One region of the Martinezella sp. CNPSo 3890 genome, then DNA from elsewhere that is predicted to be linked to it. Evidence: riboswitches for the same ligand, from Rfam matches in the RefSeq annotation. Region 1 holds a riboswitch; each other region holds the start of a gene.
The links. A riboswitch is a leader RNA that binds a small molecule or an ion and turns the genes downstream of it on or off. The one in region 1 is predicted to bind thiamine pyrophosphate.
Positions count from the first base shown of each region.

Region 1 (9,593 bases):
TGAGTGGTCCCGCCGCCGTTCCGATTGGCGCGCACCAGGGCATCAGCACCTTGCATCCAGCTTCCAGCAGCCGCTCGGCGACGATGAGATCGTCCGTCGTATAGGGAAAGACCTCGAATCCCTCTCCGGTGAGGATTTTTGCCGCTTCCACCAGCGCGAAGACGTCTGGCTGCAGCGTATCGTGGTTGCCGATCACCTCGAGCTTGATCCAGTTGGTCCGAAAAACCTCGCGTGCCATTTTCGCCGTTAGCACCGCTTCGGATACGCCGTGGCAGCCTGCGGTATTGGGAAGGACGCGAACGCCGAGTTCACGAATCATCTCGAAGAATGCACCGCCATTGCGCCCGCCTGCCGTTTCCCTGCGCAGCGACACGGTGACGATCCCGGTTTGCGAACGTTTGGCGGCTTCCGCCAGTACGGCCGGGGAGGGGTAGCGCGCCGTACCGAGAAGAAGGCGCGATGCGAGTTGGGTTCCGTAGAGTTCAAGCATGATCAGCCTCCCTGCATTGGTGTCAGGATTTCGATCCTGTCGTCGTCGGTTAGGGTATGGTCATCGCGCTCGTCGCTATGGACAAGCTCGCCGTTGACGGCGGTTGCCAGCCATTCCCCCTCATATTCGAGCGCAGTGAGAAGCTGCGAGAGCGTGGTTGCTTCGATAATCTGGGTTTCGCCGTTGATGATCAGGCGCATTGGCGACTCCTTTCGTTGTGTCCGGAAAAGACGAGATCGGCGGCTTTCTCGGCCATCGCCGGTGCCAGCAAGAAGCCGTGACGATAGAGGCCGTTGACGAATACCGTCCCTTCCTCGCGCGTTACGCGGGGAAGATTGTCAGGAAAGGCAGGTCGGATGCCGGCGTTTGTTTCCATCACGGCGGCTTCGGCAAAGGCCGGGTGCAGCGCATAGGCTGCATTCAGGAGCTCCATCAGCGAACGGGCGCTGATCGGCCCTTTGAAATCGGTCTCGATCATCGTCGCGCCGACCATGAACAGGCCGTTGCCGCGCGGCACGATATAGACGGGAAAACGCGGATGCAGCAGGCGGACGGGGCGCGAAAGCGAGATCTCGTCGCTTTGCAGATAGAGCATTTCGCCGCGCACGCCGCGCAAATCGCGGATGCGGCCGATGCTGGCAGCCCCCGTGCAGTCGACGATGTCGGAGAAGCCATCGTCATCCAGGTGTCCGTCGACAAAGGTGACGCCTTTTGCAGATAGATCGTCCTTCAATGATTGCAGGATCTCGCGGGGATCGAGATGCGCCTCCTGCGGAAAGAACAGGCCCAGGCGGAACCGGCCGGCAAGCGAAGGCTCAAGGGCGGCGATTTCGTCTTCGCCCACCCAGCGATGGCCTGTCGTGCGGCTGGCGAATCGCTTCAGCTCGTTTTGATCGCGGTTCGGCGCAACGACGAGCGTTCCGTTGCGGACGACCTTGCCCGGCAGAATCGCGTCCCATCGATCGGCGGAATCACGACCGCGCTCGAGCACAGCCTCATCAGCGCTTTCCCGCTCGCACCATGGCGCCAGCATGCCGCCGGCAAGCCAGGAGGCGGCGCGATGAAAATTCCGGCTTGGATCCGAGATCGTGACCTCTGCTCCGCGCCGGATCAGCTCGTGAGCGACTGTGAGGCCGGCAACGCCGGCCCCTTTGATGAGGATGCGCATGTCACTCGGCCGGCTGAGCGGGGGCTTCGACCGGCATATAGAGATCGCCGCCCTCCCGATATTTCGCCGCCATCGCTTCCAGCCCTTCCTTCTGTGCCTCCGCGCGGATGTCATGTGAAATCCGCATCGAGCAGAATTTCGGGCCGCACATCGAGCAGAAATGCGCGACCTTGTGAGCTTCCTTCGGCAAGGTTTCGTCATGGAAGCTGCGGGCGGTATCCGGATCGAGCGACAGGTTGAACTGATCCTCCCAGCGGAATTCGAATCTTGCACGCGACAATGCATCGTCGCGGACCTGAGCGGCCGGATGACCCTTGGCGAGATCGGCGGCGTGGGCGGCAATCTTGTAGGTGATGACGCCGGTCTTGACGTCGTTGCGGTCGGGCAGGCCGAGATGCTCCTTCGGAGTGACGTAGCACAGCATCGCCGTGCCGAACCAGCCGATCATCGCAGCGCCGATCCCGGAAGTGATGTGATCGTAGCCCGGGGCGATATCCGTCGTCAGCGGCCCAAGCGTGTAGAAGGGCGCCTCGCCGCAGACGGCGAGCTGCTTGTCCATGTTCTCCTTGATCTTGTGCATCGGAACATGGCCGGGGCCTTCGATCATTACCTGACAATCCCTGGCCCAGGCGATCTTCGTCAGTTCGCCGAGCGTTTCGAGCTCGGCAAACTGCGCGGCATCGTTGGCATCGGCGATCGAACCGGGCCGCAAGCCGTCGCCGAGCGAGAAGGAGACGTCATAGGCCCGGCAGATGTCGCAGATTTCCTCGAAATGCTCGTAGAGGAAGCTCTCCTTGTGGTGATGGAGACACCACTTGGCCATGATCGAGCCGCCGCGCGAGACAATGCCGGTGACGCGGTTGACGGTGAGCGGGATGTAGTGCAGCCGCACGCCGGCATGGATGGTGAAATAGTCGACGCCCTGTTCGGCCTGCTCGATCAGCGTGTCGCGATAGATCTCCCAGGTCAGTTCCTCCGCGATGCCGCCGACCTTTTCCAGCGCCTGATAGAGCGGCACCGTGCCGATCGGCAGCGGCGAATTGCGGATGATCCATTCGCGGATATTGTGAATGTTGCGGCCGGTCGAAAGATCCATGACGGTATCGGCACCCCAGCGCGCTGCCCAGACCATCTTCTCGACCTCCTCCGCCATGGAGGAGGTGACTGCGGAATTGCCGATATTGGCGTTGATCTTCACCAGAAAATTCCGGCCGATGATCATCGGCTCGCTTTCGGGGTGATTGATGTTGGCCGGGATGATAGCGCGGCCGGCTGCGACCTCCTGGCGAACGAATTCAGGCGTGACGTGATCGGGAATATGCGCGCCGAAGCTCTCGCCGTCACGGACCAGCGCTTCGGTCTTGGCCTTGCGGCCGAGGTTCTCGCGGATGGCGATGAATTCCATTTCCGGGGTGATGATGCCGGCGCGCGCATAGGCGAGCTGAGTGACGGCCTTGGCATCCTTGGCGCGCAGCGGCTGGCGTTTGGCCGGAAATTCCGGTGTCAGCCGTTCGCCGGTGACGAAACCGTTGTCTTCGGGACGCACATGGCGGCCCTCATAGGCCTCGACATCGCCGCGGGCGAGCACCCAGTCGCGGCGCAACTGCGGAAGGCCCTCTTCGATGCGGATATCTGCACCTTCGACAGTATAGGGGCCGGACGAATCGTAGACGATAACTGGCGGCTCGCCCGATGTCGGATGGACGCTGATTTCGCGCATCGGCACGCGGATATCGGCATGGATATCCCCGGTGATATGGATTTTCCGAGAGGCCGGCAGCGGGCCGGTGGTGACGGTCGGAGTGAGGTTTTTTGCGGCAATGTTCATGGTGTGAGGCTCCAAGTTGCAGTTGGAGACCCAGTCAATCAGCCGGAATGATGAAAAGACGCCGGCATGGAATCCAGGCGGGAATCCGAAGCCTCGAGCGCTTGCACCGTCCCTACGCCAGTATGAACTGGATCAGGTTCAACGGGTCACTGCGCCCACAACCGGCAGAGCCGTATTGTTCAGCAGTATCTCAGCCCCTTGCCGGGACCCCCCTGGTGAATGTCAAAAGGCTATGCCTTACTCTTGTCCTCTGTCAACCCCGCAGCGGCGGTCGCATTTTTCGGGAGATTGACCATTGCCGCGCCCATCGAACTGCAACTTTATCGCGCAGATCATCGTGCGGACTTGTCGCTCCTTAGTAACGTGGTGTGGTATTGCCGACGAAGCGATGGGGGCCGGTATGGGACAGCTTGCTCGCGGTATCGAGCCAGATCTTGCCGCCGAGTGCGCGCCAGCGGTGACAGAAGGCGAAGTCCTCGCTGAGATAGATCCCCGTTCCCTCCTCGACCATGCATTCAAACAGGGCGTATTGGGTGCTGGGCGAGCGTTTGGTGCTGGGATAGGCGTGGATTGCGTTGTAGCGCAGCTCCGGATAGGCCGCGATCATTCTTTCTATGACGTTGCGCTTGATCAAAAGCATGCCCGTACCTGCATAGATGGCGCTGACGAAATCGCCATCACGCTCTGCAACCTGGCCGATAAGTGGTGTACCGACATAGTGAAGTGCGGCCGCCGCAAGTGTTTCGCCGTCTGCTGAATTGATGCGGGCCGCCGTCTGCCAATCATAATCCTTGATCGGATACATGGCGGCGACCACATCCTTATCGGCTTCCAGAAGTCTCATGACCTGATCGGGCTCGAAGCTGATGTCGGCGTCGATGAAGAGCATATGGGTCGCCGTTGTATCGTTCAAGAAGGACGAGACAAGCGTGTTTCGGCTGCGGGTAATCAGGGCGTCATTGCCGAGCAGAGCCAGCGTCAGCTGTATGCCCGCGTGCGCTCCCGTCTGCATCAGTGAGAAAATGGACTGCATGTAGTCCTTGGTAACGAGGCCGCCGAAGCAGGGGGTCGCTATGAAGATCAGCCGGTTCTCATTCATTCGCGATTTTCCCTCTCCGATGGCGCGAGTCGCCGGAATCTAGGAAAATTCAATATTTCTGTGTGTAGCGAATTATTGAATTTCATTGCTGATCTTTGCTCAAACCGACCGGTCATTGTGCCGTGGAATTCCCGATGGCCATATCATGACCAGATCGGGCAGCCACGGTCGTCATCGACCGCCGACATCGCGGTGGCCTTAAATGCGGTGACGGCCCTGACTGGCAGGCGTTCTCGTGAACAGGGACATCTTTGCGATCTCTGCCGGTGCCGCCATGACCTGCGGTCGCCAGTTGCATTTAAGCAACAGAGGCCAAGACTAACGTCCCAGCGCCCTTCATATAATTGACAAACATACGGGCTGTTTGTAAATCCAATACAGGACATAAGTTGTCTTACGGTCGAGCAATCGGCCGGATCGGTAGAGGCATTTCAAAACCTTTTACCGCGGGGGTAATCATGAAGGTTCGAGGGGACTCAAGCCAACATCAGGTGCGTATTTGCCGGGCTGCCCGGTCGTGTTTAGACCAAACCGATCCCCAGGGCAGTGTTCCAGTTCTACGCTCGCGGTAAAATAGAAGTGCATAATACAACCAGGAGTTTAAAATGAACATCAAGAGCCTTCTTCTCGGCTCCGCTGCTGCTCTGGCAGCAGTATCCGGTGCCCACGCAGCAGACGCGATCGTCGCCGCTGAGCCGGAGCCGCTGGAATACGTTCGCATCTGCGACGCATACGGTGCTGGCTACTTCTTCATTCCGGGCACGGAAACCTGCCTCAAGATCGGCGGCCGCGTCCGTACCGAAGGCGAATGGTACGATGCCTACAACCCGAACAGCAAGAACGGTACGCTTTGGCATACCCGCGCCGAGCTGAGCCTCGACACCGCGACCGACACCGAGTACGGCCCGCTGAAGACCAACACGGTCATCCGTTGGGACTGGAACGACGGCAACTCGACCTCAACCAAGCTGCTGTTCGCCAACATCAGCCTCGGCGGTTTCCTGGTCGGTAAGGCCGATTCGCAGTATAACTACTACATCGGCTACGCCGGCGACGTCATCAACGACGACGTGATCTATGACGGTCCGTACGAACTCAACCAGTTGACCTACACCTACGATGCCGGCAACGGCTTCACGGCTGTCGTCTCGGTTGAAGACTCGAACTCCAGCGGCTCCGGCGCCTCCTACGGCTCAAGCTGGTGGTCTGACGACAAGGGCAACCACTACGCTCCTGACGTCGTTGCCGGTGCTGGCTTCAAGTCCGGCGCATGGGGCTTCAAGGTCGTCGGCGGTTATGACTCCATCGTCGAAGAAGGCGCCATCAAGGCTCGTGTCGATGCCGACTTCGGTACCTTCTCGGCCTTCTTGATGGGCGGCTGGAACACGGACGGCGACAAGCTGAACAAGTACGCCGGCACCAACCTCGATCGTTCGGCTTGCCCGGCTAACGATGCATCGAAGTGCGGCTGGGGTGACTGGGCTGTTTGGGGCGGCGTTGGCGTTCCGATCAACGAAAAGCTGAAGTGGAACCTCCAGCTCGCCTACACCGACTCGAAGATCTTCGCCGCGACCACGAACGTCAAGTGGAACCCGGTCAAGAACCTGCTCATCGAGCCGGAAGTCTCCTACACCAACTTCGATTCTGTGAACCAGGATCAGTGGGCTGGTATCCTGCGCTTCGAGCGTAGCTTCTAATATTGAATTACCCGGCTTAGCGCTGGGTATGAGAAGCCTGACGTTCCAATCCGTCAGGCTTCTTCCATCGATCGGTTGACCTCCGATCAAAGCAAAGGATCTGGCTTTCCCTCCGGATCCTTTTTTATTTCCAGCTTTTGGCAACCGATTTAGCGCCCAGCAGAAGCTTAAGGCCGTTATCGTTGGTTCTCTTCACTTCAGAAGGGAAAACCGCTGTCTGCTTTTTCCGATATCGTCACATCGCGGTAATTGCCAGTTCCTGCGTCTGTGCCAGCGGGAACCAGGTCTTCAGCACCATCCTTATGAACATCTGTCCACACGGGACCAGTTCGAAACTGCCCCGGTCGAGCGTCCATTCGGTGATCAGGCCGCCGATGACCGCTGTCAGAGCGGAAGCAGCCGTATCCGGCGTCCACGGAGCCGGAAGCTTCGTCTTTTCATCCATCAGGGTGAAAATGCGTTCGAAATTTTCATGCATGTCATGCCGGAACGAGCTCGCCCGGCTTGTCGTCCCGTCGCAAAATGCCATGTCGAGATGCATCATCACCTTCAACATGCTGCGCTTGCGCGGATCACCGTGAACGTCGTCGAATATCGCAGCTATCGTATCGGCAATGAGGTCGAGTGGATTGGGCGGCAGCTCCTTGGACATTCGCTCCGCCAATTCCTGAAACGGTTGCTGGGCCTCGTCGCGAATCGCGAACATCAACCCCTGCTTGTTCTTGAAATGCCAGTGTACTGCCCCCCGCGTGACCCCAGCGGCTGCGGCTATCTCTTCCAGGCTGACATTCTCGTAGCCTTTGTCGAGGAACAAAGCCTTTGCAGACTGCAAAATCTCGCTCCTCGTTTCCGCCGCCTCCTCCTTAGTTCGCCTCATTCACCTCTCCACAGAAACCGATGTTCAAGCTGTGCCCCTCTTCTTGATATTCTTTATCCATCAATGCCGCTCAGTGCTGGAGCCCATATACCAGCAATGCGCAACAGAGTGGCGGAATTTATATATTCCCTAAAAATCGAGGAAGGAAATCGCAACAGGATGTTTTCGTCAAGCGTCTATAAGCCACGCGCAAGTTTCCTTGTGCAATTTCCCCGCGTTGGGAAGTGAAAATCGAAATGTGCAGATGCCGATATAGCCATGATGGCGACATACATATTGCTGGGGTGATCCCGGGTACGCCTGCTCTGGAAAAGATGCATCGGTCAAGTTGGAGCGCTAGATGCGTTTGATCGGCGGCGTTCGCAAGTCCATCCGCACATATCGATTGTGTTCAAGTCGCGTATGCATAAGCCATCTGAGTTCCTCTCAACGCTCGTATCTGGAGGCCCCCAATGACGAGCATCTACTCGATCTCATCGAGCAATTATTATCAATACCAGACCTCGCGCTCGACAGCGTCGACGGCTGACGATTCTATCGCATCCCTGCTGTCCGACAGCTCCTCCGGTAATTCGTCGGGCAGTTCTTCCGGCACGAATTCCTCTTCGTCTTCGGACGATCAGTCTCAGATCGCTTCGGCAGAACAGCTCGTCGCGCAGCTGATGAACATGATTCTCAATCTGCAGGCCGGCATCGGCAGCGATAGTTCGACATCGGATTCCGACAGCAACTCCACCAGTTCGACGTCAAGTACTCAGCAGACTTCCGCAACCGGCAGCCAGGATGGCAGCCAAAGCGACATGATCAGCGCTATGGACACCAATGGCGACGGCAATATCAGCGAAGCGGAATTCGTGGCCGCACGCCCGTCGGACGTCAGCGAAACCCAGGCGCAACAATTGTTCCAGAGCTTCGACACCGACAATACAGGTTCTCTCACCGAGGCGCAGCTCGCAAAAGCCATGCAGGCAGGCCATCACGGCCGTCCCGCACCGGGCGGCGGGCAGATGAGCGAGGACGATCTCTCCGCCGCATTTTCCTCCATGGACACGGACGGCGACGGCAGCGTCAGCGAATCCGAATTCGTGGCCGCCCGTCCTTCCGATGTAAGCGAAGACCAGGCAACATCGCTGTTCAAGAGCCTCGACACGTCGGGCTCCGAATCCTTGACGCAGAGCCAGCTCGAGCAGGCCATGAAGGCGCAGCAACCGCAGATGCCGGATTTCGGAAGCTTCTACGCGAACAGTGAACAGGATCTGACGACGAGCGACTTATTGACGCTCTGATCGAGCCTGAACTTTCGCATTTCATCATGCGAAGTGCCGGCAAGCCCGGGCAGGGAAGGTTGAAACTCCCGCCTCCGGGTGAGCCGGCTCTTTGTTTTTGCCTGATATTTTACCCGATAGATGCCTTTGGGGCTCGAAAAGAAAATTCGAAAACCTTCGACATGAAAGCGACGGAATTCGGCAAGTGCGGCGTTCAATCCTTGTGAGCCTGTGTTTGATGTCGAAGGATGATACGCTGACCGAGATGCTGCGATCTAAGTGGCGCCGCTTGCCGAAGTTGACGGCGAGGCGGGATTTGCCGGCCGAGAGTCCCGAGGCCCCGGTGTCATGGCGGTATCGCAGGAAACTGGAGCGGTAGCGATTGTCGATGAAGTGGGATCGCGCGCCCAAGAGTGGCGACCCTGATGAGGACCTGCTCGGTCGCATCGCTGCGGGCGATGTTCCGGCGATGCGCATGATGATAACACGGCAGTTGCCGCGCATCGTTGCTGTGGCAACCCGCATGCTTGGTGATGCGACCGAGGCCGAGGATGTGGCGCAGGAAACATTCCTGCGCGTCTGGCGCAATGCCGGCGGCTGGCGCCAGGGCAATGCCCGCTTCAGCACCTGGGTGCACCGCGTAGCGACCAACCTTTGTTATGATCGCCTGCGGCGTCGCAAGGACGTTCTTGCCGAGCATCCACCCGATGTCGAGTATGAAGGGCCGACGCCGGATGCGGGCTTGATGAGCGAGGACGATCCGTCCAGGCGCGTGGAACGGGCCATGCAGATGATCGCGCCCAGGCAGCGCGAAGCGATCATTCTGGTTTACTATCAGGCGCTGTCGAATGCCGAGGCAGCTGAGATCATGGACGTCAGCGTCGACGCACTGGAAAGCCTGCTTGCGCGTGGACGGCGCTCCTTGCAGGCGCTTTTGTTGAAGGATGAGGGCGATGGTTGAGAATATCGCGGGTCCGATGAATGCCGATCGCTTTGAAGCGCTGACCGCGGCCTATGGCGGCGATATCGGCCGATGGCCGCAGGCTGAGCGGGCGGCCGCTCGGGATTTTGCCAAGAGCTCCACCGCCGCCGAAACGCTTGCGCGCGGGGCCGATCTGGATGCGTTGCTCGATACCTACGTCGTCAAGCCTCGCCACGCCGGCCTTGAA
Region 1 is NZ_JBXSOR010000005.1:280,385-289,977, reverse strand. It holds gene AC13RC_RS15910 (thiazole synthase) at 1-490, opposite strand, end outside; gene thiS (sulfur carrier protein ThiS) at 493-690, opposite strand; gene thiO (glycine oxidase ThiO) at 681-1,658, opposite strand; gene thiC (phosphomethylpyrimidine synthase ThiC) at 1,660-3,486, opposite strand; TPP riboswitch at 3,578-3,710, opposite strand; gene AC13RC_RS15890 (hypothetical protein) at 3,842-4,585, opposite strand; gene AC13RC_RS15885 (porin) at 5,191-6,282, shown strand; gene AC13RC_RS15880 (TetR family transcriptional regulator) at 6,518-7,159, opposite strand; gene AC13RC_RS15875 (EF-hand domain-containing protein) at 7,612-8,445, shown strand; gene AC13RC_RS15870 (RNA polymerase sigma factor) at 8,813-9,385, shown strand; gene AC13RC_RS15865 (hypothetical protein) at 9,378-9,593, shown strand, end outside.

Region 2 (9,593 bases), 180 kb from region 1:
CCGCGATCAGGCCAAGGTGGAGGTGTCGGTGCGCGAAACTTTGGATGAGGTCGAGGTCGTGGTTTCGGACAACGGCCCCGGTATTCCAACGACGATCCTCGATTCGCTGTTTACCCCTTTCAATACATCCAAGGAAAAGGGTCTCGGCCTTGGTCTCGTCATTTCAAAAGATATCGTCGTCGACTATGGCGGCCGGATCGATGTCGAGAGCAATGGCAGCGGCACACGCTTCACCGTCCATTTGCGCAAGGCCACACCATGAATGAGAGTTTCCCCGTTTTCCTCATCGACGACGACAAGGATCTGTTGAGGGCGACGAAACAGACGCTGGAATTGGCTGGTTTCGCCGTATCCGCCTTCTCTGCTGCAGCCGAAGCGCTTCTTGTTCTCGACGCCGGTTTTGCGGGTGTTGTCGTCTCCGATATCCGCATGCCGCAGATGGATGGACAGCAGCTCTTTGCCCGCATCAAGACGCTCGACGCTGATCTACCGGTCATTCTCATGACGGGTCATGGCGATATTCCGATGGCGGTGCAGGCGATCCAGGACGGCGCCTATGATTTCATCGCGAAGCCCTTCGCCACGGACCGGCTGGTGCAAAGCGTGCGACGCGCGGCTGAGAAACGAAGGCTCATCCTGGAGAATAGGGCATTGCGGCAAGCGGCGGAGCAGGCGCAGGGCGATCTGCCTCTGATTGGCCAGACACCCGCCATCGAGCGGCTGCGCTATACGCTGCGGCAGATCGCTGATACGGATGTCGATGTACTTGTCACGGGCGAGACCGGCAGCGGCAAGGAAGTGGTGGCGAGCCTGCTGCATCGCTGGAGCCGGCGCGCGAAGGGTAATTTCGTCGCGCTGAACTGCGGCGCCCTGCCCGAAACCGTGATTGAAAGCGAGCTGTTCGGCCATGAGCCCGGCGCTTTTACCGGCGCGCAGAAAAAGCGCGTTGGGCGCATCGAATATTCCAGCTCCGGCACCCTGTTTCTCGACGAGATCGAAAGCATGCCGCCGGCGATCCAGGTGCAGATGCTGCGCGTGCTTGAGATGCGCGAGGTGACGCCGCTCGGCACCAACGAAGTCCGCCCTGTCGATCTTCGCGTCGTGGCGGCGGCGAAGGTCGATCTCGCCGATCCTCGCCAACGCGGCGATTTTCGCGAGGATCTCTATTATCGCCTCAACGTCGTCACACTTTCCATTCCGCCACTGCGTGAACGGCGCGATGACATCCCGCTGCTCTTCGGCCATTTTGCCGATCGCGCCGCCGGCCGCTTCAAGCGCGAGGTGCCGGTCCTATCCACAGCAGTGCGCCGCCATCTGCAGCAGCACGACTGGCCGGGCAACGTTCGCGAACTCTCGCATTTTGCCGAGCGCTTCGTGCTCGGCCTCGAATCGGCAACAACGGCAAAATCCGGCGAGGTACCGGCGGCGGACGAAGGTTTGCCCTTGCCGGTTCGAGTAGAACGTTACGAAGCCGAACTCATTCGCGCAACCCTGTCGCAGAACAATGGCGATGTGCGCCGTACTATCGAAGCGCTCGGCATTCCCAGGAAGACTTTCTACGACAAGCTCCAGCGGCACGGCATCGTCAGAGGCGATTTCGCTGGTTTTGACGGGGGCGAGCGCCGAGGTTCGTGATCCATCGCCAAGAGCGGACTATGCCAGCTGAAGCGGGTTTCCACCACGCGCTTCAGGCACTGCGGCGCATCTCCTTGATGTTGGAACCGGCGCTTAGTCGAGCCGCTGCCTCGGCGGTGCGATCCAGAACCAGCATCGCTTGCGCGATCACCGTCGCAAGCGCTTCATCGCTCTTGGAAGCAGCCACGACCAGCGGCGCGCTCAAACAAATTCTAAGGGCACTTGCCGGTACATCACCAAAATCGGCGCAGCGAACGGGCTGCCCGAGACGCACGGACGCAACCCCATCACCGTCGATGGCCAGCTCCTTGTAGACCGCCGCCATTTCCGTCGCAGTCAGCATCGCGCCATCCGTGCAATTGCGCAGGTAGAACGAGAAAATGGAGGGAATCTCGTCCCAGCGAAGAGCCGATGATGCGCCCCCCAGTTCACGCCTGTCCAATGGCCGGCTGTGCAAAGGCTCGAAGGCCGGATCGTTCGCAAGACGATCAGAGACGGCGTCGGCAAAGGCGGACAAAACGGCGACCACGCGATCTTCAGGAATATCCAGAAAACGTCCGAGTTCGAACAGCGCGGCTTTCCAGCGTAGCAGCAGGCCGAAATTGGCTCTATCCGGCAAGATATCGCGAGCGGCCCAGCCCTCCGGCCACTCTGCCTTTCCGCAATAATCCGCCAAGGCCGCTGGCAGTGCGCACGATTTGAAGCGCTCCGACATTTGGGGCGGGCAGAGAAGCGCCCCGCTGAAAATCGGTCCGGCAAGGAATTTCGAACCCGTGAGCGCGACCATGAAGCCATGGGCGAGATATGCGCGGATCGTCGCCGCCGACAGGCGAAACTGGCAGGCGTCGATCATGATATCCAGCAACGGACCGAAGCGCTGCTTCAGACGCAGAACGGTCCCGAGACCCGGGGCCAGCAGGCTGGTTTTCGAAACGTCCGTGACCACAAGCAGGCATCTGAGGCCGGCTGCGCGGGCAAGTTCGATGAGGCCGCGCAACTCCTCCTCCACCTCGCTCTCGGTGCGAAGAGAGCCATCCTTGTTGCGCACAGCAATGGCGGCGTTGCGCGTCGCGTCGCCCGCCCGCAATTCCTCACCCTTGACAACAGCTCGCTCGCTGCTGACGCGGCTCATGAAATGCCGCCCGGCCGACGCCGTCATGACGCCGCTGCCCGTCTCGTTCCCCATCAGCGTGATGGTCATCAGGGCACGTTCGTCCTCGCCTGCCAACAGCGAGGCCGAAAAAAGATGGATGTCCGTGCCCGATGTGGCCAGAATGGCATCGATCCGCGGCTGCGACGATTGGCTGAGGCCAAGCAAGCGCAGCAGATTGTCACGCACGCGCCCGATTTCGCGGTCGTAGATAGCCTTCGGCGAGCTTGTTTCCATCTCCTGCGTCAAATCCGCGTAATAGGATTCGACCGCGACAAAGGCGGCGGCGGAGATGGTCGATGCCGTCGACGAACCGAAAGCGAGATCTTCGGGTCGGGGCGAGGGGCCATAGCCATACATGTTGAGCCCGCTGACCGGATCGCAATCCAGCCGTTCGTCGCCGCCCGACACCAGATGTTTCAGAAGCGCACCCCTCGCCTCGCCTCGCTGCTGCGACGACGCACCCGCGGTCACGTTCTCATCCAGGGTACAGTCGTCAGCAATTTGCTGCATGGAGAAGCATTCCTCTTTCGCCGAACTCGAAAACGCTTCGCAGGATCGCGCCGCGCTCTATGCCGAGCGACGGACCCTCGGCAGCCGAACTTTATGCTTCGCAAGGTGGAGCGAGGCTGACTTGTCGAGACCGGCAACGCCGGTGGCAAGAGCAATAAAAAGCTCGCGATCCGGAGGACCGCGAGCTCATTTCAGCAAAAGGGAATTGTCGTATCAGCCAGCGGCTTCCAGCTTATCCTGCGTCTTCGTCTCGAAGTCGCTGGCATCGTGGCGCTCACGCAGCTGCTCGGATGGATCGCCCGACATGCGGTTGACCATGCGGCCGCGCTTGACGGTAGGACGCGCGTAGATTTGCTCTGCCCAGCGCTGAACATTCTTGTAATCCTGCACCTGCAGGAACTCGGCCGCGCCATATTGCCAGCCTTTGACCAAGCCGCCGTACCACGGCCAGATGGCAATATCGGCGATCGTATAGTCGCTGCCGGCGATATATTCGCTTTCGGCCAGCCGACGGTCGAGCACGTCGAGCTGACGCTTCACTTCCATGGCGAAGCGATCGATCGCATATTCGATCTTTGTCGGAGCATAGGCGTAGAAATGACCGAAGCCGCCGCCGAGATAGGGCGCGCTGCCCATCTGCCAGAACAGCCAGGAAATGCATTCGGCCCGAGCCGGCTGCTCGGTAGGCAGGAAGGCGCCGAATTTCTCGGCGAGATACATCAAAATCGAGGCCGATTCGAAAACGCGGACCGGCTTCGGACCGCTGCGGTCGAGCAAAGCCGGGATCTTCGAGTTCGGATTGACATCGACGAAACCGCTGCCGAACTGATCGCCCTCGCCGATCTTGATCAGCCAGGCATCATATTCCGCGCCGCTGTGACCAAGTGCCAGCAGCTCTTCGAGCATAATGGTGACCTTCACGCCATTCGGCGTTCCAAGCGAATAGAGCTGAAGGGGATGACGTCCCACCGGCAGTTCTTTCTCGTGAGTCGGGCCGGCAATCGGGCGATTGATATTGGCGAACTGGCCGCCATTGGCCTTGTTCCAGGTCCAGATTTTCGGCGGCGTATATTCGGCAGAACCGGTCATGGGCATCCTCCTTTTTCGGGAATCGAATTTGGGCGATCTTCGATGTAGCGCGCTACATAGGTCGCACATAGGGGCCGCTCTTCATTTTTGCGAGAGGAGAATGCGCACACTTTAATGCGGAAGCGCTCCTGCCGCTTGGGCTGAGCTGCGTCGCCTCATTTCCAAGTTAGGTCATTGCCAATCTTCTGGAGGTCCATGAAATGAAAAAGCCTGCCGCGGGAGGAGGAGCGGCAGGCTTTTTACAAGAACCGAACAGCGGATGGGAGGAGGAGTTCCGCTATTCCTGCAGCCGTCCCTGGGAGGAGGATAAGGACGTCTGCGAAGCGAAGGGATGCGGGAGGAGATGCATCGCTTCGATGAGAAGAACATACCAGTCTTTTGCTCAGTTCATAGGCATTTCTTTGCAAGGCAGTTATGCGCCATGCGAAAAGCAGAGAGCTAAATTGATGCAATCTTCAGCAAGCGCGGCGAAAAGGAACGGTGATATTCATAAAGCAAAAGCGCCTGCTCAAGGGAACAGGCGCTGGCATAATTCAGCTTTATAAGGAGCCGGTGCGGCCGTTAGCGAGCGATCGCTGCGCGGGCAACATTGCGGATTTCGCCGCGATCGATACCCAGATCATGCAGTTCGCGCGTGGACATACGGCCCAGTTCGGCGACCGTCTGACGATACTTGCGCCAGTTATTGAAAGAGCGTGCTACGTTCATGATGATCCCCTTTCCTTGGGCTTTCGAAGCTGAGCGGCCGTGCTTGGCGCTCCCGTCGCTTCGATGAGAAATATATAGTCGAAGCCCACAGGTTTTTGCAGAGCTAAGGGATCACTCCACCTATGCATCCATCGCATGGGTCGCCGAGAAAGCAGGCAATCTCACTCGCCAGCATGACTTTTGTAATTTGCTGGTGACAGCGCCGTCTTTGTCTGCGAAAAGAAGAGAGATGAGAGACAGGGGCGTCCGCCATCCGGCGGGCTGAGAAGCACCCTTCGAACCTGAACCAGATCATGCTGGCGGAGGGAGTCGCTCGGGACCTCGTAAAGTACCAGCACGTCGTCCCTGTGCGTCTCGCCCGCCTGAAAGGGGCGATATGCAAGACCAGACAACTGCAGGCAATCTGCTTCGCACCATGCGGGCTAACCCTCCGCTGGTGCAATGCATCACCAATTTCGTCGCCATGAATATCGCGGCCAATGTGATGCTTGCCGCCGGGGCATCGCCGGCAATGGTACATGCCGAAGAGGAGGCCGGCGAGTTTGCCGCTATCTCCGGCGCGCTGACGATCAATATCGGCACGCTCTCGTCCGGCTGGCTTGCGGGCATGCTGAAGGCTGCCCGGTCGGCAAACGAGGCGGGCAAGCCTTGGGTCCTCGATCCCGTCGCCCATTATGCGACCACGTTCCGCCGCAAGGCGGTCGCGCAATTGATCGAGCTAAAGCCGGCGATCATTCGCGGCAATGCATCCGAGATCATCGCGCTTGCCGGCGGCACGAGCCGCGGCCAGGGCGTCGATAGCCGCGACGCCGTCGAACACGCGGAAGATTCCGCCCGGCAATTGGCGGGAAAGCATGGCTGCGTCGTTGCAGTTACCGGCGTTACGGATTTCGTGACTGACGGGCGGAGGGCAAAGCGCATCGCCGGCGGTTCGTCATTCATGCCGCAGGTGACGGCCCTCGGCTGCTCGCTGACCTGCCTCGTCGGCGCCTTTGCCGCAGCAACGCCGGATGATCCATTCGATGCGACCGTTGCGGCGCTCGCGGTCTTTGCCGTCGCCGGCGAACAGGCCGGAGCGGCTGCAGACGGGCCGGGCTCCTTTTCCTGGCGCTTCCTCGACGCCCTCGCCGGCCTTAGCCCGGAAGTGCTGGATCGCAATGCAGGGATATCGGCGGCATGAAAGACTTCGATCTCTCGCTCTATCTCGTCCTCGATCCCATGCTGTGTGCCGATCTCGGCATGATTGAAACCACCCGTGCAGCCATTGCCGGCGGCGCAACCATCGTACAGCTGCGCGACAAGCATGCACCGACAGCCGCCATGATCGAGACGGGCCGCGCCCTCAAGGAAATCCTGCACAGAACGAATGTCCGGCTGATCGTCAACGACAATGTCGAGGCTGCCATCGCCATTGGCGCCGATGGCCTCCACATCGGACAGGAGGATATGAATGCCGCCGAAGCACGCCGCCTGATCGGGCCGGACATGATCCTCGGCCTCTCGGTGGAAACGGAAGCTCTCGCTTCCTCCATAGATCCCGGCATCGTCGACTATGCCGGGATCGGCCCGGTCTTTGCCACGCCCACCAAGCCCGATCACAAGCAGCCGATCGGCTTCGACGGGCTTGCACGCATCGTCAGGCTATGCCCCGTTCCATCGGTCGCGATCGGCGGCCTCAAGGGAGAGCATGCCGCAAGCGTTTACTCGGCCGGAGCCGATGGTCTCGCGGTCGTCTCGGCCATATGCGGCCAACCGGACCCGCAAGCCGCGACAACTGTCATCGCGAACACCATCAAGGAGGCTCGCCAATGATCCGCAATGTCTTATCCATCGCTGGCTCCGATCCCTCCGGCGGCGCTGGCATTCAAGCCGACCTGAAGGCTTTCTCTGCCCGCGGCGTTTATGGAATGGCAGCGCTGACTGCCTTGACCGCGCAAAACACGCAAGGCGTCTCCGGCGTCCATCCGGTGCCTCCACATTTCGTGGCAGACCAGATCAATGCGATCTTTGCCGACGTCCATGTGGATGCCGTCAAGATCGGCATGATCGCCAATGCCGCCATCGCCAGTGCCGTCGCGGACATTCTGGCGCGACATCGCGATGTACCCGTCGTCCTCGACCCGGTCATGATCGCCAAGGGTGGCGCCGCCCTACTGGCTGCCGATGCCGTTGACGTGCTGACCACGCGGCTGCTGCCGCTGGCGACCGTCGTTACACCGAACCTGCCCGAAGCTGCTGCGCTGTTGCATGACGTGGAGGCGAAAAGCCGCGAAGACATGGCGTGTCAGGCGCTTGCTTTGGCCATGCTCGGGCCTTCGGCAGTCCTCGTCAAGGGTGGTCATCTCGAAGGGGATGAAAGCCCGGATGTGCTCGCAAGCGGCGATCATGTGACCTGGTTCGAGGCGGAGCGGCTGCCGACCAAGAATACGCATGGAACAGGCTGCACGCTCTCCAGCGCTATCGCGGCAGAGATCGCCAAGGGCCTGTCGCTTCCCGAAGCTGTCGCCGTCGGCAAGACCTATCTCGCCGCCGCGGTTGCTGCCGCAGGCCAGCTTTCCGTCGGAAGCGGCCACGGGCCTGTGCAGCATTTCCATGCGCTCTGGCCAAACAGACAAGGAGCAGAGAAATGAGCCTCTCACTCAAAGATCAGATTGTCATCGTTTCCGGTGCGGGACGCGGCCTTGGTGCCGCGATAGCGACGGCCTTCGCCCGGGAAGGTGCGAAAGTGGCGGTCAACTATCGCGCCAGCCGCGAGAGCGCGGAGGCGCTCGCAGCAAAGCTCGGCGATCATGCAAAGGCCTTTCAAGCCGATATCCGCGACCTCGAAGACACCAAGCGGCTCGTCTTCGAGGTGACCGGGTATTTCGGCGTGCCGACGACCATCGTCCACAATGCGTTGGCTGATTTCAGCTTCAACGGTGACGCACGTTCGAAGCTGGATGCCTTGAGCTGGGCCGAGATGACCAGGCAGCTGGAAACCGCGCTGGAGGGCGCCTTGAACCTCATACAAGCGGCGCGGCCGGCGATGGCGCAGGCAGGCTTTGGACGGATTGTTACGATCGGTACAAATCTCTTCCAAAACCCCGTGGTGCCCTATCACGATTATACAGCCGCCAAGGCGGCATTGCTGTCGCTCACCCGCACGGCTGCCGCCGAACTCGGGCCACTCGGAATCACCGTCAACATGGTCTCCGGCGGCCTTCTGCGCACGACGGATGCAAGTGGCGCTACTCCGGAATCTGTATTCGACATCATAGCCGCGAATACGCCGCTGCGCCGCGTCACCACGCCCCACGAGGTTGCCGATGCGGTTCTTTTCTTTGCAAGCCCTTGGGCACGGGCCGTTACCGGACAGAACCTGATCGTCGATGGCGGCCTGGTCTTCGGATAGTCGCTCCGCAACGAAAAAGGCGCTGCTCTCCAGAGCAGCGCCACCTTTTAAGTCCGCAGCACGCTAAAAATCAGTTTGCTCAGGCCCAGCCCATGGTCAGCACGCCAAAAAGAATGACGGCGCCGAGCACGATTCGGTAGATGACGAAAGGCCAGGTCGAAAAGCGCTCCAGGAAGCGCATCAGCCCCCAGATGGTGATGAACGACGATATGCTGCCGACGATCAGGCCGACGAGCAGAACCGACCAGGCTTCCATCGGAATATGCGCCTTATGAAGCTCATACAGTTCCTTCAAGCCGGCGAGCGCAATGGCAGGCAAGCCGAGCAGGAAGGAGAATCGGGCGGCTTCCTCGCGCTTCAATCCGAGGAAGAGCGCGCCGGTCAGCGTCGAACCAGAGCGAGAAACGCCGGGAACGAGCGCGCCGACCTGCGTGATGCCGACGAACAGAGCATCGATCAGCGTCATCTGCTCAATGTCTTTCCGATGGCGGCTGTAGAGTTCGGCGATCGCCAGCAACAAGCCCATGACCAGGCAGGCGATACCGATCACCCAAAGGCTGCGGAGCGAGGTGCCACAGGCATTCAGGGAGGATGACAGCAGCAGACCGGCGATCACGATCGGTACGGTCGCGATCACGATGGCGATCGCAAGCCGTATGGAGGGAGAACTCCAGTCCCTTTGCCTGATGGCATCGAGCGACCCAAATGTGACGTAACGAACGTCGCTCCAAAAATAGGAGACGATCGCGGCGAGTGCTGCTAGCTGCATCGTAGCCGAGAAGGCAGAACCGGGGTCCTGCCAGCCAAGCAGGGCCGGCACCAGGCGCATATGGGCAGTGGACGAAACCGGCAGCAGCTCGGTCAATCCCTGCACGATGCCCAGAATTGCAATCTTGGCATAGCCCAGGGCAACGAAGCCCGTATCCACGCCTTGCGTACAAACATCAGCCACGTTTTGATATCCTCAGTTGTTCATGGGGGCTTTGCACCGGAGTGGTGCGACGAACTAGCTGTGAAACTGGTTCCCGGTTTGAAATTGGCAACACCTGGTTAGGGCGTCGCCGATTTCGCATCGGGACAGGTCGAGGATATAGCCGCGCAGGCTGA
Region 2 is NZ_JBXSOR010000005.1:95,997-105,589, forward strand. It holds gene AC13RC_RS15050 (sensor histidine kinase) at 1-262, shown strand, start outside; gene AC13RC_RS15055 (sigma-54-dependent transcriptional regulator) at 259-1,635, shown strand; gene AC13RC_RS15060 (hypothetical protein) at 1,688-3,298, opposite strand; gene yghU (glutathione-dependent disulfide-bond oxidoreductase) at 3,512-4,387, opposite strand; gene AC13RC_RS15070 (hypothetical protein) at 4,588-4,932, shown strand; gene AC13RC_RS15075 (DUF1127 domain-containing protein) at 4,949-5,095, opposite strand; TPP riboswitch at 5,324-5,420, shown strand; gene thiM (hydroxyethylthiazole kinase) at 5,472-6,275, shown strand; gene thiE (thiamine phosphate synthase) at 6,272-6,907, shown strand; gene thiD (bifunctional hydroxymethylpyrimidine kinase/phosphomethylpyrimidine kinase) at 6,904-7,725, shown strand; gene AC13RC_RS15095 (3-oxoacyl-ACP reductase) at 7,722-8,486, shown strand; gene AC13RC_RS15100 (undecaprenyl-diphosphate phosphatase) at 8,566-9,438, opposite strand.
Region 2: another riboswitch for thiamine pyrophosphate. It lies ahead of thiM (hydroxyethylthiazole kinase); the one in region 1 lies ahead of thiC (phosphomethylpyrimidine synthase ThiC).

Region 3 (9,593 bases), on a different contig from region 1:
CTCCTCGGCCTCCAGCACCTGATCGCGCCAGGCCTCGAAATGGGCAAATCCCTTATCCAGCCGGCGCGAGGTGCCGCGATCCAGCCAGACGGTCGCGGTCGAAACCTTCTCCAGGAAACGCCGGTCGTGCGAGATCAGCACGAGCGCGCTGCGGCTCTTCTGCAGTTCGCCTTCCAGCCACTCGATGGTCGGCAAGTCGAGATGGTTCGTCGGCTCGTCGAGCAGCAGGATATCCGGTTCCGGCGCCAGAACGCGGGCAAGCGCCGCACGGCGTGCTTCCCCGCCGGAAAGATTCTTCGGATCCTCTTCGCCGGTCAGGCCGAGATGCGACAGAAGATAGGTGACGCGATAGGGATCATCGCCAGGCCCGAGGCCGGCTTCGGCATAGGCCGCGACCGTCTTGTAACCGGCAAAATCCGGTGCCTGCTCGAGATAGCGCACGGTCGAAGACGGATGACGGAAGACTTCGCCTGACTGCGCCTCGACGAGACCAGCAGCGATCTTCAGGAGCGTCGACTTGCCGGAACCATTGCGCCCGACAAGGCAGATCTTGTCACCCGGCTCCACCTGCAGGCCGGCACCGGCGAGCAAGGGCGCACCGCCAAAGCTCAGGAAGATGTCGTCGAGTTTCAGAATGGGAGGGGCCAAGATCAGACTCCGGAAAGGTCATAAGGGCGGGCAAGAACGATGGCTCTGCCGCTGCCGAGCGAAAAGCGCACGTCGCCTTCCGCCACATTGGAAATGGTGCGCGACGCGCCGAAGGGCAAATGAAAATCGTGCAGGGGGTAACGGGCATTCTCGATGAAGAGACCCGTCAGGTCGCTGAATCCGAGGACCGAAAACAGCGAGCCAGCCGGCAGCGCCAGCGTGAGTTCACCCGGCGGAAGCGGCACCGCCTCCTCGTCACCGGAGGTCAGCAAGATATCGAAGCCCTTTTCGGCCAAATGCACACCGTAAAGCAGGTGCTGGATCGCGTGATCCGACCGCTCGCCGCCCATGGCACCGGCAAGGATCAGCCTCGTGGCGCCGCGATCGATCGCTTCCGAAACGGCGATCTCGCCATCAGTCGCTGCCTTCGCCGCCGGATAGGGCTGCCTGGGGACATTCGGAAAGGCCCCCTGCAGATCGGCAGGCGTGGAATCGAAATCGCCGACCCACAGCTCCGGCTCCGCCCCGAGCGCGAGCGCATGGCGCATGCCGCCATCGGCCGCGATGAAACGGCTGCCGGAAACCGCATCGCGCAATCGCTCCGTCAGGCGAAGCTCGCCGCCAAGCAGGATGGTGAAGGTGGTGGACTGGCTCATGAGGCAAGCCCATAGCGCAAAGTCGTATCCCTAGGGAAGAGCGCCATGCTCAAGAACAACCGCGCCAACCGCTCAGTCGTCCGTTTCCTTGATGCGCGCCTGGAAAACCCGCTCGTAGCCGCTGACGTAGCGGTCGAACAGCAGCGAGAAATTCTCGATTTCCTCCGGCGTCCAATCGGCGAAGATGCTGCCGATGACGGAATATTTCTGCGCCTGGATCTCCGACAGCAATCGCTGCCCGAGCGCGGTCAACACCACCACGATACGCCGTGCGTCCGCTTGCGATGCCTTGCGCCGCAACACGCCGCGCGTCACCATGTCGGCAACGATGCGGCTCGCCCGCGACGGATCGATCCGCAGCATCTCGGCAATCGTGCCGACGGTGACTTCGCCCGTCTCTTCCGCCCGCCGCACGACATCGAGCACGTCGAGATGAGACAGCTCGAGACCTGGCGCGACGCTCTGAATGGCAAGCCTGCCGATCATGCGGCGACCTGTCAGTAGGCGCATGCGCGTCATCGCATGGCCGATACGCAGGAGATTCTCGTCGTCGGTCAGGGCCTGGGCTTCAATTTCACGTGTATTCGTCGCAGATGTCATCTTTCCACCATATCAGAGGCGGTAAAGAAATAAAACATGCAAACAGCATTCACCTGTTGTTGACATTTATATGCTAATGGCACATATATCTCAACTATGAAAACCGGGCGTCCCGCGCATTCGATCGACCGCGCAACGTTTCGGCCAAGTTCGGATTTCCTGCCCCATGGACATGCAGACAAGCTTCACGCCGCTCGTGGCGGATCATAAGCGGCGGCTTATTCTTTTCCTTTTTCTGATGACCGCCATGTTCATGGCAACGCTGGATAACCAGATCGTCTCGACGGCGCTGCCGACGATCGTCGGCGAATTCGGGCATCTGGAGCGCTTCGGCTGGATCGGATCGGCCTATCTTCTTTCGCTCTCCGCCGTCATGCCCGTCTACGGCAAGCTCGGCGATCTCTTCGGCCGCAAATATGTGATGATGACGGCGATCGCGATCTTCACGGTTGGCTCTGCCGTCTGTGGCCTGGCCGTCTCGATGGATACGCTGATCGCCGCCCGCGTCCTTCAAGGCTTCGGCGGCGGCGGCATCATGGTCTCGATCTTCGCTGTCAACGCCGATCTTTTCGAGCCGCGGGAACGCGCCCGCTACCAGAGTTACTCGAGCCTGGTACTCATGGCTTCCGGCGCCATCGGCCCGGTTCTCGGCGGCACGATGAGCGATCTCTTCGGCTGGCGTTCGATCTTCCTCGTCAACGTCCCGATCGGCTTTATCGTGCTGGCCGGCCTTGCTACCATGCTTCCCTATCGCAAACCGGCCCGACGCCCGAAGATCGACTATGCCGGCGCAATCGTTCTTGCGCTGACAACGACGAGCATCGTGCTTGCCGCCGACGGCAGCGAACTCTTCGGATCTCTGCTGTCGCCGCAGTGCCTGGGCATCATCGCCTTCGGCGTGATCTGCGCTATCGCCTGGGTCTTCATCGAGCGTCGCGCACCGGAGCCCATCGTGCCGATGACGTTGTTCCGCAACCCGACATTCGGCCTTCTGCTGATCATTTCGATCACAAGCGGCGCCGTGGCCATCGGCATGGTCAATTATTTTGCGCTCTTCCTGCAGACGACGACGGGCCTTTCGCCATCGATGGCCGGGCTGCTGTTCATTCTCCTGACCGGCGGCATCGTCTGCGGCTCGCTATCGGCCGGCCGGCTGATTGCCGCGAGAGGGCGCTACAAGCCCTTCGCCGTCGCGAGTGCTGCCTGCAGCGCCATCGCGTTCGGCTCACTTGCCTTCCTGCCTGCCGGTACGCCCATCGTCATCATCGGCGGCCTGATGCTGCTGCACGGCATCGGCATCGGCCTTGCGCAGCAGGTACCCGTCATCGGCGTGCAGAATGCAGCAGCTTCCCGTGACGTCGGCGCGGCAACGGGCGCCGTCACGCTCTCGCGCATGGGCGGCGCCTCCATCGCCATCTCCATCTACGGCGCCATCATCGCCGCCAAACTCGGCAATGTCGGTATCTCCATATCAGGCGTATCCGATATCGAGCAGCTGACGCCGAAGATGATGGCGGCTTTGCCGGAAGCAACCCGCGAGGCGGTCGCCAATGCCTATGCGAGCGCCTTCAGCCCGCTGTTCGTGACCGCCGCCGGCATCTGCCTTCTCGGCCTTTTGACCGCGCTGACGCTGAAGAACGTGCAGCTTCCGGGGGCGACGAAGAAATTAGAAAGCCCGGCGGTCGCGGAGGCTGCCGAGTAAATCGTTCATGCTGCAATCGGCAAGGGCATCATTTCCCTTGTCATCCCTTCGTCACAAGGCTAAATCTGCCGACGCTCTAACGGGGTGCCTTATGTCCTTCGGACATTTCGGCTGAGAGGCTTTCACCGGCCAACCCGCGGAACCTGATCCGGCTAACACCGGCGGAGGGATTAGACGCGTGACGAAATCATAGCGCCCTTTTCCCCTTCAAGACGAAACCAAAAAGGAGGCGCTGTCATGCAACACCGTTCGCTATTGTCATTCTTCGCAGGCCTGGCCTTTGCCGCCGGAACGTCGTTTTTTGCCGCCCAGACGGCCGAAGCAGCCGACAAGACTCTGACCATCTACACCTATGAAAGCTTCACCGCCGACTGGGGTCCGGGCGCCAAGGTCGAGGCCGCTTTCGAGAAGACCTGCGGCTGCACGGTCAATTACGTTGCCGTCACCGATGGCGTGGCGCTTCTCTCGCGTCTGAAGCTGGAAGGGACGGGCACCAAGGCCGATGTCGTTCTCGGCCTCGATACCAATCTCATCGATGAAGCGAAGGATACCGGCCTTTTCGATGCCAGCGGCGTCGACACCTCGGCCCTCAAGGTTCCCGGCGGTTTCAAGGACGATGTTTTCGTGCCCTACGACTACGGCCATTTCGCCGTGATCTATGACAGCCAGACGGTCAAGAATCCCCCCAAGAGCATGAAGGATCTCGTCGAGGGCGATCCCAATCAGAAGATCGTCATCGAGGACCCGCGCACCTCGACGCCGGGTCTCGGTCTGCTGCTCTGGGTCAAGTCGATCTATGGCGACAAGGCCGCCGATGCCTGGACAAAGCTCAAGGGCCGCATCCTGACTGTCACTCCCGGCTGGTCGGAAGCCTATGACCTCTTCACAAAGGGCGAAGCGCCGATGGTGCTCTCCTATACGACGTCGCCTGCCTATCATATGATCGAGGACAAGACCGACCGCTATCAGGCAGCCGCCTTCTCGGAAGGGCATTACATCCAGATCGAGGTCGCCGGCCTCATCAAGTCCTCGCCGAACAAGCAGCTTGCCCGCGACTTCCTCAAATTCGTGATCTCCACGGGCTTCCAGGACATCATCCCGACAAGCAATTGGATGATGCCGGTTTCAGCCACTTCGGAGCCGCTGCCGGACGCCTTCAACAAGCTCGTGGTGCCCTCGAAGACCTTCCTGATGAGCCCCGCCGATGTCGACAAGAACCGCAAGACCTGGATCGACGAATGGCTGGCCGCCACCAGCGGCAACTGATGCCTTGACGATACTCACGGCACCAGAGCGAAGACGCGCCATTTCCGGCGGGGCAGTCAACCTCGCCGGCATCGTGCTCTTCGTCGGGATCGCGGTGCTCGTTCTGCTCGCCGCCGGCATCGACTCCGGCGGTACCAATCCGCTGGCAGATCCCTACTTGCTGCGCGTCCTGCGCTTCACGCTGCTGCAGGCGGTGCTCTCGACGCTGCTTTCCGTTGTACTCGCTATTCCGGTCGCGCGCGCATTGGCGCGCCAGCCGCGCTTTCCCGGCCGCCTTTGGCTCATCCGGCTGATGGCCGTGCCGATGGGCCTGCCCGTGCTGATCGGCGCGCTCGGCCTGCTCGGCATATGGGGCCGGCAAGGTCTGCTCAATCAGGCCCTCGCCACTCTCGGCCTGTCGCAACCTATCAGCATCTACGGCCTTGCCGGCATCCTGCTTGCCCATGTCTTCTTCAACATGCCGCTCGCCAGCAGGCTGATGCTTGCCGGGCTGGAACGTGTTCCTGCGGAATATTGGCTTGTGGCCGGCGGACTCGGCATGCGGCCCGCCTCGGTCTTCCGCTTCATCGAATGGCCCGTCCTGCGTGGCCTCATTCCCGGCATCGCCGGGCTGATCTTCATGCTCTGCGCCACCAGCTTCACACTGGTCCTGATCCTCGGCGGCGGTCCGGCTGCGACAACGCTGGAAGTGGCGATCTATCAGGCGCTGCGCTTCGATTTCGATCCCGGCCGCGCCGTCATGCTGTCGCTTCTGCAAATCGTCGTCACTCTCGTCATCCTCGGCGCCATGACATTGTTTCGTGCCCCTGACGATCATGGCCTCACCAGCGGCCGCGCGCTGCGGCGCATCGATGGGCAGGCGCCTGCCCGTCGATGGATCGATGCCGCTCTGTTGTCGGCGGCCACGCTCTTTCTCGGCCTGCCGCTCGCTTCGGTCGTCGTCACCGGCCTTGAGGCGAACCTCTTCAAGCTCGCCGGCCAGCCGATCTTTCTGCAGGCGGCCGCCACCAGCCTTGCGATTGCGCTCGCCGCCGGACTCCTGGCCGTCCTGACATCCTTTGCGATCATCCGTGCCCGATCGGTGATATCGGCGGATCGCCGAAAGACCTTCGGCCTCCGCGGCCTGGCAATCGCGCTGAGCGGAAGCTCTTCCCTCATCCTGCTGGTCCCACCCATCGTGCTGGCGACCGGCTGGTTCCTGGCACTCCGGCCCTTGGGCGACCCGAGCCGCTTTGCGGCCATTCTGATCGTCGTCATCAACGCGCTGATGGCGCTGCCCTTCGTCATCCGCGTCATCGAGCCAGCCTATGCGGTCCATGTCCGGCGCACCGAACGTCTGGCGGCAAGCCTCGGCCTTCGCGGCATTTCCCGCCTTCGCCTCATCGATTGGCCCGGCCTGCGCAAGCCGCTCTTCACAGCCCTCTCCTTCGCCATGGCGCTGTCGCTCGGCGATCTCGGCGCGGTGGCCCTCTTCGGCTCGGACAGCCTGATGACCCTGCCCTGGCTGGTCTATAGCAAGCTCGGCAGCTACCGCACCAATGATGCCGATGGATATGCCTTGATCCTTGGCCTGGTATGTCTTCTCCTGACCATTGCCGGTACGGCCGGCCAGGGTGCACGCGATGACGAAAGCAGAAGACATGGCTGACGGCCGCGACATGAAGGAACAGGGCATTGCCATGGCCGGTGTCGAGCTGCGCCTCGGCACCCATGATTTCCGCTTCGACTGTGATTTGCCACAGGGCAAGATCATCGCCGTCGCCGGCCCGTCGGGATCAGGAAAATCGACCTTCCTCAATTTGCTAGCCGGCTTCGAACCGCCGGATCGAGGCCGCATTCTGCTTGCCGGACAGGACGTAACCGGCCTGCATCCCGCTGAACGGCCCGTGTCGCTCGTCTTCCAGGACAACAACCTCTTTGCTCATCTCGATCTCTTCACCAATGTCGGCCTCGGCATCAGCCCGTCATTGAAGCTTTCGAAGGAGGACGGGGAAAGGGTTTCGCAAGCCCTGGCGCGCGTCGGGCTGCCGGGCTTCGAGACGCGCAAACCGGGAACGCTTTCCGGCGGCGAGCGGCAGCGCGCCGCCTTCGCAAGGGCTCTCGTGCGCGACAAGCCCGTCCTATTGCTTGACGAGCCTTTCGCGGCGCTCGATCCCGGCCTGCGCTCCGGCATGGTCGAACTCCTGAAAACCCTGCATCGCGAAACCGGCAATACGGTGCTGATCGTCTCGCATGATCCGGCCGAAGTGCGGCGCCTTGCCGACCACGCCGTCTTCATCGATGGCGGCACCATCAAGCTCGCCGCTCCCATCGGGACCTTCCTGGAGACAGACGGCATTCCGGCGCTGACCACATTTCTGCAACATTGATTGCGCCGCAGCATCTTGCCGCCGGTTTTGCCTTAATTTCGTCGCGGCAAGCGGCTGAAAGTCTTGGGGAATGCTTGCTAAAATACAACGCCGCCACATTTAAACGGAGTCTCGCTATGCAACCGGTGCCAAAATCGGCTACAGCAAGGGGTGGAGACCGTCCGGGTAAATGCGGATAGATGGGGGCGGAAGTAACCTTTGTCGGCGCACGACGATGATCGGCCCGGTAAGGATCAACCGGATTTGGCGCCGAGCCGGCATGACAGCGAAATGAGTAGGATGCAGGTCCTGAAGCAGAGCAAGCGAGCACAACGAAGGATCGATGCGACCGTCGCAGCCCGTTTGCGCCGCTTTGTCCCCGTCCTTACGGCCGCGGCGATGTTGAACGGCTGCCAGACGGTGCTGGATCAATCCTACCAGCCGAGCGTTTCTCCCTCCGCCAATCCGCAGATCGTCTCCGAAGTCCAGAAGAACGATCCTCGCGCGCAGATGGGCGCTCGCGAACATCCGCGTATCCTCGCAAGCTATGGCGGCGAATACAAGGATGCCAAGACAGAGAGGCTCGTTGCCCGCATCGCCGGCGCCTTGACCAGCGTGTCGGAAAATCCGCAGCAGTCCTACCGCATCACCATTCTCAACTCTCCCTCGATCAACGCCTTCGCGCTGCCGGGCGGCTATCTCTATGTCACGCGCGGCCTGTTGGCGCTCGCCAACGACGCTTCAGAAGTCGCCGCCGTGCTGGCGCATGAAATGGCGCACGTCACCGCCAACCACGGCATCGAAAGGCAGAAGCGCGAAGAGGCCGAAGTCATCGCTAGCCGTGTCGTTTCGGAAGTCCTGTCGAGCGATCTGGCCGGCAAGCAGGCGCTTGCCCGCGGCAAGCTGCGCCTTGCCGCCTTCTCGCGCCAGCAGGAGCTGCAGGCCGACGAGATTGGCATTCGCACGCTCGGCCAAGCCGGCTATGATCCTTATGCCGCCGCTCGCTTCCTGAACGCGATGGAAGACTACAGCCGCTTCATGTCGGCCAATTCCGACGTCGACCAGAGCCTGGACTTCCTTTCGAGCCACCCGAGCACGCCGCAGCGCATCGATCTTGCCAAGGCGCATGCCCGCGAATTCGGCGAGGAAGGCAAGGTCGGCGACATCGGCCGCGATTATTACCTGAACGGCATCGATGGACTGCTCTATGGCGACAGCCCCGAGGAAGGCTATGTGCGCGGCCAGACCTTCCTGCACGGCGGCCTCGGCATCCGCTTCGACGTGCCGCCCGACTTCCGCATCGACAACAAGGTCGAAGCCGTCATGGCGACTGGCCCGGGCGATATCGCCATTCGTTTCGATGGCGTTGCCGATACCCAGAACCAGAATCTGACGAACTATATTTCCAGTGGCTGGGTCACGGGCCTCGATCCCAATTCGATTCAGTCGATCACCGTCAATGGCATGCCGGCCGCGACAGCGCGCGCCTCTGCCGATCGTTGGGATTTCGATGTCACGGTGATCCGCGATCGCACGCAGATCTTCCGTTTCCTGACGGCAGTGCCGAAAGGAAATATCGCCCAGCTCGATCAGACCGCCAATGTCCTGCGCGCGAGCTTCCGGCATATGACGCCGGAGGAGGCGGCCTCGCTGAAGCCGCTGCGCGTACGTGTCGTCACCGTCAAGCCTGGCGACACCATCACCACGCTCGCTGCCCGCATGATGGGCACCGATCGCAAGCTCGACCTGTTCAAACTGATCAATGCCCTACCAACCGGGGCGACGATTGCGCCGGGCGATAGGGTCAAAATTATCTCGGAATAGATCGCTCCCAGCCGGGAGAAGATCTGCCTCAGGCGTAGCTTGCCATGCGCGGGTCCGCATCGACAAGCGCATTGCGGAGCTTGTCCATGGCGCGGCTTTCGATCTGCCGCACGCGCTCCTTGGAAATGCCGAGATCGGCGCCGAGTTCCTCCAGCGTTGCGCCATCTTCGACAAGACGACGCGCCCGGATGATCTTCATTTCGCGCTCGTTGAGATGCTTCAGAGCCGATGCCAGCCAGATGCGACGGCGTTCGCCATCGATCATGTCGGAGACCTGCTCGTCGGGAAGCGGTTCGTCGCTGATGAGAAAATCGATGCGTTCGGCGCTTTCGGAATCGCCAGCAATCGAAGGCGCCTGCAGCGAGGTGTCGCTGCTGGAAAGGCGCGCATCCATCGTCTGCACGTCGGCGAGGCTGACGCCAAGCGTGACGGCGATTTCCTCGTGGATGGACTGGACGGTAACGCTGGAATTGCTGCGGGCAAGCTTGGCGCGCAAACGGCGCAGATTGAAGAACAGTGCCTTCTGGGCGGAACTCGTGCCGCCGCGTA
Region 3 is NZ_JBXSOR010000015.1:104,172-113,764, forward strand. It holds gene AC13RC_RS26765 (ABC-F family ATP-binding cassette domain-containing protein) at 1-648, opposite strand, end outside; gene AC13RC_RS26770 (thiamine diphosphokinase) at 651-1,304, opposite strand; gene AC13RC_RS26775 (MarR family winged helix-turn-helix transcriptional regulator) at 1,377-1,904, opposite strand; gene AC13RC_RS26780 (MDR family MFS transporter) at 2,071-3,606, shown strand; TPP riboswitch at 3,677-3,793, shown strand; gene thiB (thiamine ABC transporter substrate binding subunit) at 3,844-4,872, shown strand; gene thiP (thiamine/thiamine pyrophosphate ABC transporter permease ThiP) at 4,883-6,520, shown strand; gene AC13RC_RS26795 (thiamine ABC transporter ATP-binding protein) at 6,513-7,241, shown strand; gene AC13RC_RS26800 (M48 family metalloprotease) at 7,620-9,044, shown strand; gene AC13RC_RS26805 (RNA polymerase factor sigma-32) at 9,073-9,593, opposite strand, start outside.
Region 3: another riboswitch for thiamine pyrophosphate. It lies ahead of thiB (thiamine ABC transporter substrate binding subunit); the one in region 1 lies ahead of thiC (phosphomethylpyrimidine synthase ThiC).